Asticcacaulis excentricus CB 48: one gene and its partner. The protein of the gene in region 1 interacts with the protein of each later gene in a pairwise test. Links are inferred from orthologs where the notes say so. Each region holds a gene or a part of one and is shown on either strand. Other genes may lie near its edges.

Region 1 (5,857 bases):
TATCGCCGAAATGAGTCACCGCGCCGGCCTGCCAATGCCGGCCGTCTACATCATACATAATGATCAGCCCAATGCCTTTGCCACAGGGCGCAATCCGCAAAACGCTGCCGTGGCCGCCACGACCGGCCTTCTGCGCATGCTGGACCGTAGCGAAATCCGTGGCGTGATGGCGCACGAACTGGCGCACGTGAAAAACCGCGACACCCTGATCATGACGGTGACAGCAACCCTGGCCGGTGCCATTTCGTCGATCGCCAATTTCGCCATGTTCTTTGGCGGGAATAGCGAGGATGAAGATGGGATCAACCCGATTGCCGCCATCTTAATGGCCATTGTCGCACCTTTAGCCGCCATGCTGGTCCAAATGGCTATTTCGCGGGTCCGTGAGTACGAGGCCGACCGCGTGGGGGCCGAACTGTGCGGCGATCCGGAAAGCCTTGCGCGCGCCCTGCGCAAGATCGAACAATACGCCCACGGCATCCCCAACCACGAAGCCGAGCGCAATCCGGCATCGGCGCACATGTTCATCATCAACCCTTTGTCGGGCAAGCGGATGGATAACCTCTTCTCGACCCACCCGGCGACTGACAACCGTGTACGCGCCCTGATGGAGCTGGGCGTGCGCATGGGCAATCGGCGCGGCGGCATGACCAGCGTGCCGACGACATAAGCGGGTTGGGGCGCGGGACGATTGCTGATATAGCGGCGCCTCATCTGGTCTTTCAGGCCACTGTCTCCCCCTCAAAAAGGAAGACAGTCGTAACGCACAGCATCTTTTGAGAGTTTGCATGTCCCAAAATTCCGGTCGCCCCTCTGGTAAGCCTCCCCGCGCACCCGCGGCAAAGCCCCGTCCTTCCGCCCGCCAAAGCCGCCCGAAGACAGACGCTTCTGACGGCATGGAGAGCGATATCGGCATCGCGGCGCGCGTAGCCGCCATAACCCTCGTCGAAGCGGCGCTTGAAAAGCGCAGCGGTTTTGATGAAGCCGCGGCCAGCGCCGATTTCCTCAAGCTGTCAGAAACCGAACGGGCCTTCGCCGGTGCGCTCGCCCTGCTTGTTCTGCGTCGTTTGGGACAGCTTGATCACGTCATTCACAAAAAGACACAGAAGATGCCCCCCGAAGCGGTGCGTCAGCTTCTGCGTATTGGCATGGCGCAAATCTTTTTTATGCAGGTGCCCGACTTCGCCGCCGTTTCGACCACGGTGAAGATCGCCGAGCGTGAAAACAAGACCCGCCCGTTCAAGGGGCTGATCAATGCCATCCTGCGCGGCCTGATCCGCGACGGCAAGCTATCCGACGTCAATCCAAAGCGCCTTGTGCCCGACTGGTTGTGGCAAAGATGGGTTCAGACTTACGGCGAAGAGAATGCGGCGGGCATGGCCAGCGTCCTGACCGAAGAACCGGCAACCGACTTAAGCTTCCGAAATCCAACTGACCGCGACGGACTGGCCGAGGCCCTTCAGGGCGAAGCCGTCGGTCCGGTGAATCTGCGCTCAAGCCTGCGCGGTGATTTGCGTCAATGGGCAGATTATGACGCCGGTAAGTGGTGGGTGCAGGACATTGCCGCGGCCACCCCGGTCAATCTGCTGGGTGATCTTAACGGCAAGACCGCCCTTGATGTCTGTGCCGCGCCGGGCGGCAAGACGCTGCAACTGATTGCCAAAGGGGCGCAGACCGTTGCAATCGACCGCTCCAAAAACCGCCTCAAGCGCGTTGAGGACAACCTGAAACGCATAGGCATGAGCGCCGAAATCCACAATGCCGACGCCTCGACCTTTGATGATCCGCGCGCCTTCGACGTGGTACTGGTCGATGCGCCCTGTTCGGCCACCGGCACCTATCGGCGTCAGCCGGACGTGCTGTGGGCCACTCGCCCCGCCGATGTCGCCAAGCTGGCCGATGTTCAGCACCGCCTGCTCGATGCGCTGGCGCCGCGCGTCAAGCCCGGCGGCGACTTCCTCTACTGCACCTGCTCGCTGGAACGCGAGGAAGGCGAAACCCAGATTCTGGCCTTCCTGCGCCGGAACAAGGACTTCACTCTGGTCAAGCACACAGCCGATCAGCACCCGGACATACCCGCCGCCTCATTTGCGCCCGAAGGCTGGTTGAGATTGCTGCCGCATCAGCGTAAGGGAGGGCAGGACGGGTTCTTCGTCGCGCACCTGAAACGCAACCCCGCTTAAGAGTTCTGCATGACCACGCCGCTGATTTGCCCCTCGATTCTGGCCTCCGATTTTTCCAAACTTGGGGAGGAGGTGCGCGCCATCGACGCTGCCGGGGCCGACTGGATACATATTGATGTGATGGACGGGCATTTCGTGCCCAACCTGACCATCGGGCCGGATGTGGTGAAAAGCCTGCGCCCGCACACACAAAAGACCTTCGACGTGCATCTGATGGTGACGCCGGTCGATCCCTACCTTGAGGCCTTCCGCGCCGCCGGGGCTGACTATATGAGCGTCCATCCGGAATCGGGCCCGCACCTGCACCGCACACTGAAGCAGATCCGCCATCTGGGGGCCAAGGCCGGGGTGGTTCTCAACCCGGCCACGCCGCTCGACGGTCTGGAATGGATTATGGACGATCTCGACCTGATCTTGTTGATGAGCGTCAATCCGGGCTTTGGCGGCCAGAGCTTTATAGAAAGCCAGCTGCGCAAAATCGAAGCCGTACGCAAAAAGCTGGATGCACTGGGCCATCCCGCTGTGCTTCAGGTCGATGGAGGCGTGAACCTGCAAAACGCCGCCGCCTGCGTGGCTGCCGGGGCGACGGCTCTGGTCGCCGGCACCGCGGTCTTCAAGGGCGGGCCGGACGCCTACGCGGCCAATATCAAGTCGCTCAAGGGTCTCTGACCCGATGCAGGTCTATGAGCAACCCATTGCCATAGCCGGTCATGCCGCGGTGCGCACCCCGTGGGCCAAGGTCGTGCGGGCGTGGGCGCGACGTCAGGCCGCCGCCGAAATCTTCGGGATGCCGGGCTATCGCCTGACCTTACGCGGCCCCGCCATCGACGGCTTTATCGCCGCCCCCCACGAAATCCGCCCGCCCAATCCGCATCTGGGCAAGGCCATGATGTCTGGTCGCTATAGCCTCGGGGGCGCGCGTATGAGCGTGCAGGGCACAGGCGACCCGTGGAACCGTCCCTCGCCCACCCGTGCCTTTGCCATCGAACTGCACCGCTTCTGCTGGCTGCGCCATCTGTTCACCCAGGGCGAGGATGGTGTGAAGGAGGGCTTGCGCCTGTTCCTTCTGTGGGAAAAGACCTTCCGCAAGTGGACGCCGTTTGCTTGGGATCAGGGGGTGCTGGCGCGCCGCCTGATCAACTTAAGCATCGTTGCGCGTCGCCTGTCGGCCTATACCTCCGAAGCCGAAGCCCACTGTCTGGCGCAATCCATGGCCGAACAGGCGCGCCATCTGTGGCGGCTGCCGAACAATCCCGCCTGGTACGCACAAAAGGCGACTGCGCTGGTACTGGTCGGCTGCGTCCTGTCAGGACCTGCGGGCGACAAGCTGCGAGGCAAGGGGTTGCATATCCTGCCCAAGGCGCTGAAACGCACCATACTGCACGATGGCTCTCACGCCTCGCGCAGTGTGCAGGCCGGGCTGGAACTGCTCTACGACCTGCTGCTGATTGAAGACGCGCTGAACCAGCGCGGTCTGGCCATTCCGGAATATCTCGAAACCGCCATCGAACGCCTCAGCCGATTTGTGCGCACCCTGTCGCATCCGGACGGTTCTCTGTGCGCCTTTCAGGGATCGGAGGCCCTTCTGGCCGAACAGGTCGCCCCCGCCCTGCTGCACGAAGAAAAGCGCCCTCTGGCCCCGGCTTCGCTGCCCGTATCTTTAGAGCACGGCCGCTATCAGCGGCTGGTCGGGCGCTCTCTGACCGTCTTTGTCGATACAGGCGAACCGCGCTTTGGGGCGCTGGGTTACGCGGCTTGCGACCACCCGATGAATTTCGAAGTGTCGGGTGGACGCGACAAACTGTTTGTCACGCCGGGCTGGGCACCGGGACATTCCGACCACCACGAATTCCGCATTATCAATGCCGCCAACACCCTGACACTGGGCGATCTGCCCATCCTCAGCCCGATCACAGGCCGCTTTGGGGAACTGCTGCATTTCGCCCTTGAGGGGCTGCGATATCGCATCCGCAGCCGGCGCATCGAATCCGAAGACGCCGGCTCGCTGATTGAGATGGAACATGAAGGCTGGCGCCCCGTCTTCGGCATCAAGCATGAGCGCCGTCTCTATGTCGATCCGCGGCGCGACGAACTGCGCGGTGAGGAAAAGCTGATACCGGTAGAGCCAAAGAAGGAGCTGCCGGAACAGACCCCCTACGCCCTGCGCTTCGTTCTGCATCCCGAGGTTCAGGCCTCTCTGGCGCGCGACAAGCGCTCGATCCTGCTGCGCGGACCGGGTGGACGTGGCTGGTGGCTCAGGCACGACGCGCGCGAGGTCAGCATCGAAGACTCGAGCGTCTTTGAACGTGGCCAGCCGCGCAAGTCGACGACGCTTGTGCTGCGCGGCACGCTCCGGCTGGCCACGCCGCTACGCATTCGCTGGAAGCTGTCACCCGCAGAGGCCTAAGGTCTCGACTGACACAGAAACGGCTTAAACGTTTCATCTCGACACCTCACATTTTCCGTTACAAATGAAGGGGGATTGTGGGTTTTCTTTTGTGGCCCCCTTGTGTAAACCGCGCGCATCTTTCCCCTTCTTCTGTACGGATGCGCCCATGCCCGCCGCCCCTGATTTTCCGCCTGCCCCTGATCTGGTTACACCCAAACGCGCGCTTATCTCCTTGTCTGACAAGACCGGTCTGATCGAAGTGGCGCAGGCTCTGGTGGCAGCGGGTGTCGAAATCATCTCGACCGGCGGGACGCGCGCCGCCATCGATAAGGCCGGAATTACCGTCAAAGACGTGTCAGACCTTACCCAATTTCCGGAAATGATGGATGGCCGCGTCAAGACCCTGCACCCTAAGGTGCATGGCGGGCTTCTGGCCTATCGCGACGCGCCGGATCACGCCAAGGCGCTGAGCGATCATGATATCGCCCCTATCGACATCGTGTGGATCGACCTCTATCCCTTTGAAAACACAGTGGCTTCGGGCGGCGGTTTCGAAGCGGCCATTGAAAACATCGACATTGGCGGGCCGGCCATGATCCGGTCATCGGCTAAAAACCACCCCTATGTCGCCGTCTGCGTCGATAAGGCCGGGATAGACGAGGTGATCGCTGCTCTGCAGGACGCGGGTCAGACCTCTCTGTCTCTGCGTAAATCACTTGCCGCGCGAGCCTTTGCCCGCACCGCCGCATACGACAGCGCCGTCTCGACCTGGTTTGCCGCACAGTTGGGCGACAGCTATCCCCTGCGCAAGACCATTGCCGCAACGCGTCTGCAAACCATGCGTTATGGCGAAAACCCGCATCAGTCGGCCGCCTTCTACAAGACCGGCGAGGACCGTCCGGGCGTGGCCACCGCCAAACAGCTTCAGGGTAAAGAACTCAGCTACAATAACGTCGCCGACACCGATGCAGCGATCGAACTGGTGGCTGAGTTTGAGCAACCCGCCTGCGTCATCGTCAAGCACGCCAATCCCTGCGGCGTGGCCGTCGGGCCGGACCTGCTTACCGCCTATAAGCGCGCGCTGGAATGCGATGATGTCTCGGCCTTTGGCGGTATTGTGGCGCTCAACCGCAAGCTGGACGCCGCCACGGCGGAAAAGATCGTCGAGATCTTCACCGAGGTCATCGTCGCCCCCGAAGCCGACGACGAGGCCCTGGAGATTGTGAAGGCCAAGAAGAATCTGCGCCTGCTGGTTACCGGTTCCCTGCCCGATCCTCTGTCGGGT
Region 2 (4,301 bases), on another replicon or contig:
GACGGCACGCTGGCCGATTCGTTTCCGTGGTTCCTGGAGGTGTTCGACCATCTGGCTGAACGCTTCGGTTTTGAAAACCCGGACCGTTCGCACCTTGACGAACTGCGTCGTCTGGGGCCGCGTGAGTTGCTGAAGCGCCTGAAGGTGCCGCTGCTCAAACTGCCGGCCATTGCCACCTACGCCCAGAGGCTACAGAACCAGCAGATTGAGAAAATCGTGCTGTTTGACGGGATTGCTGAGGTGATACGCAATTTGAAGGCGCGCGGTGTGACCGTGGTGGTGGTGACCTCAAACGACGCTGACAATGTACGCACCGTGCTGGGGGCTGAGCTGAGCGCCCTGATCGATCAGTATTCGTGTGGTTCATCGCTTTTTGGCAAGGCGGCCAAGTTCAAGGGCGTGCTCAAGGCCTTCAAGGCCCGTCCGGAGGCAACCCTGTCTATCGGCGATGAGTTGCGCGACATCGAAGCGGCGCGCAAGGTGGGCATTGCTGTGGGGGCGGTGACCTGGGGCTATGCCCATGAAGACAGCCTGCTGAGCGAAAAGCCGGATCACGTCTTCGAGAAGCCCGCCGATATACTCAATATATGAGACGCATCCCCCGTGGCGGGCTTGTCAGGCTTGGGCGCGCTTGCTAAGCAACCCTCGTTTTTCAAACCCCTCAGGGAAGATTGCCATGTCCGCCATTATTGATATCGTTGCTCGTGAAATCCTCGACTCGCGCGGCAATCCGACCGTTGAGGTCGATGTCACCCTCGAAGACGGCGCTTTCGGTCGCGCCGCTGTGCCGTCGGGTGCCTCCACCGGCGCGCACGAAGCCGTCGAAAAGCGCGACGGCGACAAGAGCCGCTATCTGGGCAAGGGCGTGCGTCAGGCGGTCGATGCCGTCAATGGCGAAATCTATGAAGCCCTGAGCGGCCTCGACGCCCGCGATCAGCGCCACATCGACCAGATCCTGATCAATCTCGACGGCACCGAGAACAAGGCCCGTCTGGGGGCCAATGCCATTCTGGGCGTGTCTCTGGCCGTGGCCAAGGCGGCGGCGGCTTCGGTTAACCTGCCGCTCTATAAGTATGTGGGTGGCCTGTCGGCCCGCGTCCTGCCCGTGCCGCTGATGAACATCATCAATGGCGGCGCACACGCCGACAACCCCATCGACATTCAGGAATTCATGATCGTTCCGGCCGGCGCCGAAACCTTCTCCGAAGCCCTGCGTATGGGCGCGGAAATCTTCCACAGCCTCAAGTCGGCGCTCAAAAAGGCCGGTCACAACACCAATGTCGGTGACGAAGGTGGCTTCGCGCCGAACTTGTCCTCGGCCGAGGTGGCGCTGCAATTCATCGTCGATGCCGGTACCGCCGCAGGCTACAAGGCCGGTGAAGACTACTGGCTGGCGCTCGACGTGGCCTCCACCGAGTTCTTCAAGGACGAAAAATACCATCTGGAAGGCGAGGGCAAGGTCCTGAGCCGCGAAGAAATGGTCGATTATCTCGCCAACCTTGCCGACAAGTTCCCGATCTGCTCGATCGAAGACGGCATGTCCGAAGACGATTTCGAAGGCTGGGCGCTCCTGACCGAGCGTCTGGGCGACCGTTTGCAACTGGTCGGCGACGACCTGTTCGTCACCAACCCAAGCCGTCTGGAAACGGGCATTGTCGAAGGCCTCGCCAACTCGATCCTCGTCAAGGTGAACCAGATCGGCACCCTGTCGGAAACCATGGACGCCGTCGATATGGCGCACCGTTCGGGCTATACCTCGGTGATGTCGCACCGTTCGGGTGAAACCGAAGACTCGACCATTGCCGACCTGGCGGTGGCGCTGAACTGTGGTCAGATCAAGACGGGCTCGCTGGCGCGTTCGGACCGGCTGGCCAAGTACAACCAGTTGCTGCGTATCGAATCGATCCTCGACGACGAAGCCGTCTTTGCCGGCCTGTCCGTCATCCGCAGCTAAAGCCCGAACCGGCCTCTCACCGGCTGGGACATTTTTTACAAATATGCCAAAAAGAGCGGCGCAGGTGTCCTGCGCCGCTCGCGTTTTATGATAAATTCTTTCAGTTGAAGTGACATGTTCGGTAACAGTTTGTTAAACCGACACGGACAAAAATCCCTCCTGTCAATGTGGTCCGTCCAGAAGGGGCGAAAGTCGTGATTCAGAAACTGAGGCCCTATTTGCCTACCGCGATCATCGCTATATTTCTGACCTACTGCGGCGTACAGTATTTGACTGGCGATAAAGGCTTCTTCTCGCAGGAAACCCGTCAGGTTGAGCTGGCCGAAAAGCAAAAACTTCTGTCTGATCTTGCCGCTGAGCGGCAGGATCTTGAGGCCCGCGCCCGTTATTTGAGAACTGATAATCTTTCCAAAGAATTGCTTGAAGAACGCGCCCGCGTTCTGCTGGGCCTCAATGCCCCTAACGAATACGTGATCCGTGATCACATCGCCCCTGCGCGCAATTCCTGAATCCGCAGGGGGACTTTACGTCAGCTTGGGGTTTGCCTAAGAGAAGTCCTGACGTGAATTCAGGCGGTTTTTGACGAGCCCTGAAATTCCGGTCGCTTTGCCGCCGGATATTTCCCACGGGATCACCAGAACTGACTGCATCCCCTCTATGGGCGGCCGGCCCTCTTGTGCCGGTGCGCGCTCGAACGTCTTTTTGACCGGCTGCGAACGTCTCTGCCTGCGGGTAAGGCGCGAGTGGCACGATTAACCCCAGGGAGGTTTCCATGGCGCGCGCCGCCAAGGCCACTGACACCGGAACGACGGGTTCCGCCAAACGCAATGTCTCCAAAGACGAACTCCTGAAATATTACCGTGAGATGGTTCTCATCCGCCGCTTCGAAGAGCGTGCGGGTCAGCTCTACGGCATGGGTCTGATCGGGGGCTTTTGCCACCTGTATATCGGTCAGGAAGCCGTTGCTGTGGGCATGGAGGCCGCCTCTATCGACGGCGATCAGGTCATCACCGGTTACCGCGACCACGGCCACATGCTGGCCGCCGGCATGGACCCCAAGGCCGTTATGGCCGAGCTGACCGGCCGCATCGGTGGCTCGTCAAAGGGTAAGGGCGGTTCGATGCACATGTTCGACATCGAAACCGGCTTCTTCGGCGGCCACGGCATCGTGGGCGCTCAGGTGTCGCTGGGGACCGGTCTGGCCTTTGCCGACTGGTACCGCAACAATGGCAATGTCTCCTTCACCTATTTCGGTGACGGCGCGGCCAACCAGGGTCAGGTCTATGAAAGCTTCAACATGGCGAAGCTGTGGAACCTGCCGGTCGTTTATGTGATCGAAAACAACGAATACGCCATGGGCACGGCTCTGGCTCGCGCCTCGGCGACGACCAACCTGTCGCAGCGTGGTGCGTCGTTCGGCATCCCCGGTGAAACCGTGGATGGCATGGACGTGTTTGCGGTGAAGGAAGCCGCTGAACGCGCCGCCGAATATGCCCGTTCGGGCAAGGGGCCGTACATTCTGGAAATGAAGACGTATCGCTATCGCGGTCACTCCATGTCCGACCCGGCCAAGTACCGTTCCAAGGAAGAGGTCGATGAGGTCAAGACGACCCGCGATCCGATCGACCACATCAAGACGATGTTGGAGCAGGCGGGTGTCGAAGAGGCCGAAATCAAGGCCATCGACAATGAAATCAAGGCGATTGTCATGGAGGCCGTTGAGTTCGCTCAGACCAGCCCCGAACCCGATCCGTCCGAACTGTACACCGACGTTTATCTTGAGGCCTGATCCCAGATGACCGAAATTCTTATGCCCGCTCTCTCTCCGACCATGGAAGAGGGCACCCTTTCAAAGTGGCACATCAAGGCCGGTGACGAGGTTTCCGCCGGTCAGGTGATCGCCGAAATCGAAACCGACAAGGCGACGATGGAAGTTGAAGCCGTCGATGAAGGCGTGGTCGAGGCCATCCTGATCGAAGCCGGTACCGAAGGCGTCAAGGTGAACACGCCTATCGCGCGTCTGGCCGGTGGCGAAAGCGCACCCGCGCCCAAGGCCGAAGCGGCCCCTGCGGCCACGGTTGAAACCGCAGCCCCGGTTGCGGCGGCGGCCCCTGTGTCGAAGCCTGCGGCTGATCCGGAATTCCCGGAAGGCACGCCGATGGTCAAGATCACCGTGCGCGATGCGCTGCGTGACGCTATGGCCGAAGAAATGCGCCGCGACGACCGCGTGTTCCTGATGGGTGAGGAAGTCGCTCAGTATCAGGGCGCCTATAAGGTCTCGCGCGGCCTGCTCGAAGAGTTCGGCGACCGCCGTGTTATCGACACGCCGATCACCGAAATGGGCTTT

What was found. Proteins that work in one complex are often made in the same cells at the same time.
Region 2: the proteins of rpe (region 1) and eno interact in binary tests that used the Escherichia coli proteins (3 or more experiments, as listed by UniProt). The link is inferred for Asticcacaulis excentricus CB 48 from one-to-one orthologs.

Annotation. Positions count from the first base shown.
Region 1 is NC_014816.1:17,955-23,811, forward strand. What follows is about bases 1,138-4,022. They hold rpe (ribulose-phosphate 3-epimerase), read left to right. Parts: upstream 1,138-2,192; coding sequence 2,193-2,852; downstream 2,853-4,022. Other genes in these bases: ASTEX_RS00075 (RsmB/NOP family class I SAM-dependent RNA methyltransferase), read left to right, coding at 1,138-2,183; ASTEX_RS00085 (heparinase II/III family protein), read left to right, coding at 2,857-4,022. Also shown: zinc metalloprotease HtpX, read left to right, coding at 1-670; more of ASTEX_RS00075, read left to right, coding at 789-1,137; more of ASTEX_RS00085, read left to right, coding at 4,023-4,590; purH (bifunctional phosphoribosylaminoimidazolecarboxamide formyltransferase/IMP cyclohydrolase), read left to right, coding at 4,739-5,857. UniProt on the Escherichia coli protein: Catalyzes the reversible epimerization of D-ribulose 5-phosphate to D-xylulose 5-phosphate.
Region 2 is NC_014817.1:608,533-612,833, reverse strand. What follows is about bases 1-2,815. They hold eno (phosphopyruvate hydratase), read left to right. Parts: upstream 1-676; coding sequence 677-1,954; downstream 1,955-2,815. Other genes in these bases: pdhA (pyruvate dehydrogenase (acetyl-transferring) E1 component subunit alpha), read left to right, coding at 2,727-2,815; ASTEX_RS14515 (FtsB family cell division protein), read left to right, coding at 2,149-2,463; ASTEX_RS14525 (HAD hydrolase-like protein), read left to right, coding at 1-591. Also shown: more of pdhA, read left to right, coding at 2,816-3,743; ASTEX_RS14505 (pyruvate dehydrogenase complex E1 component subunit beta), read left to right, coding at 3,750-4,301. UniProt on the Escherichia coli protein: Catalyzes the reversible conversion of 2-phosphoglycerate (2-PG) into phosphoenolpyruvate (PEP). It is essential for the degradation of carbohydrates via glycolysis.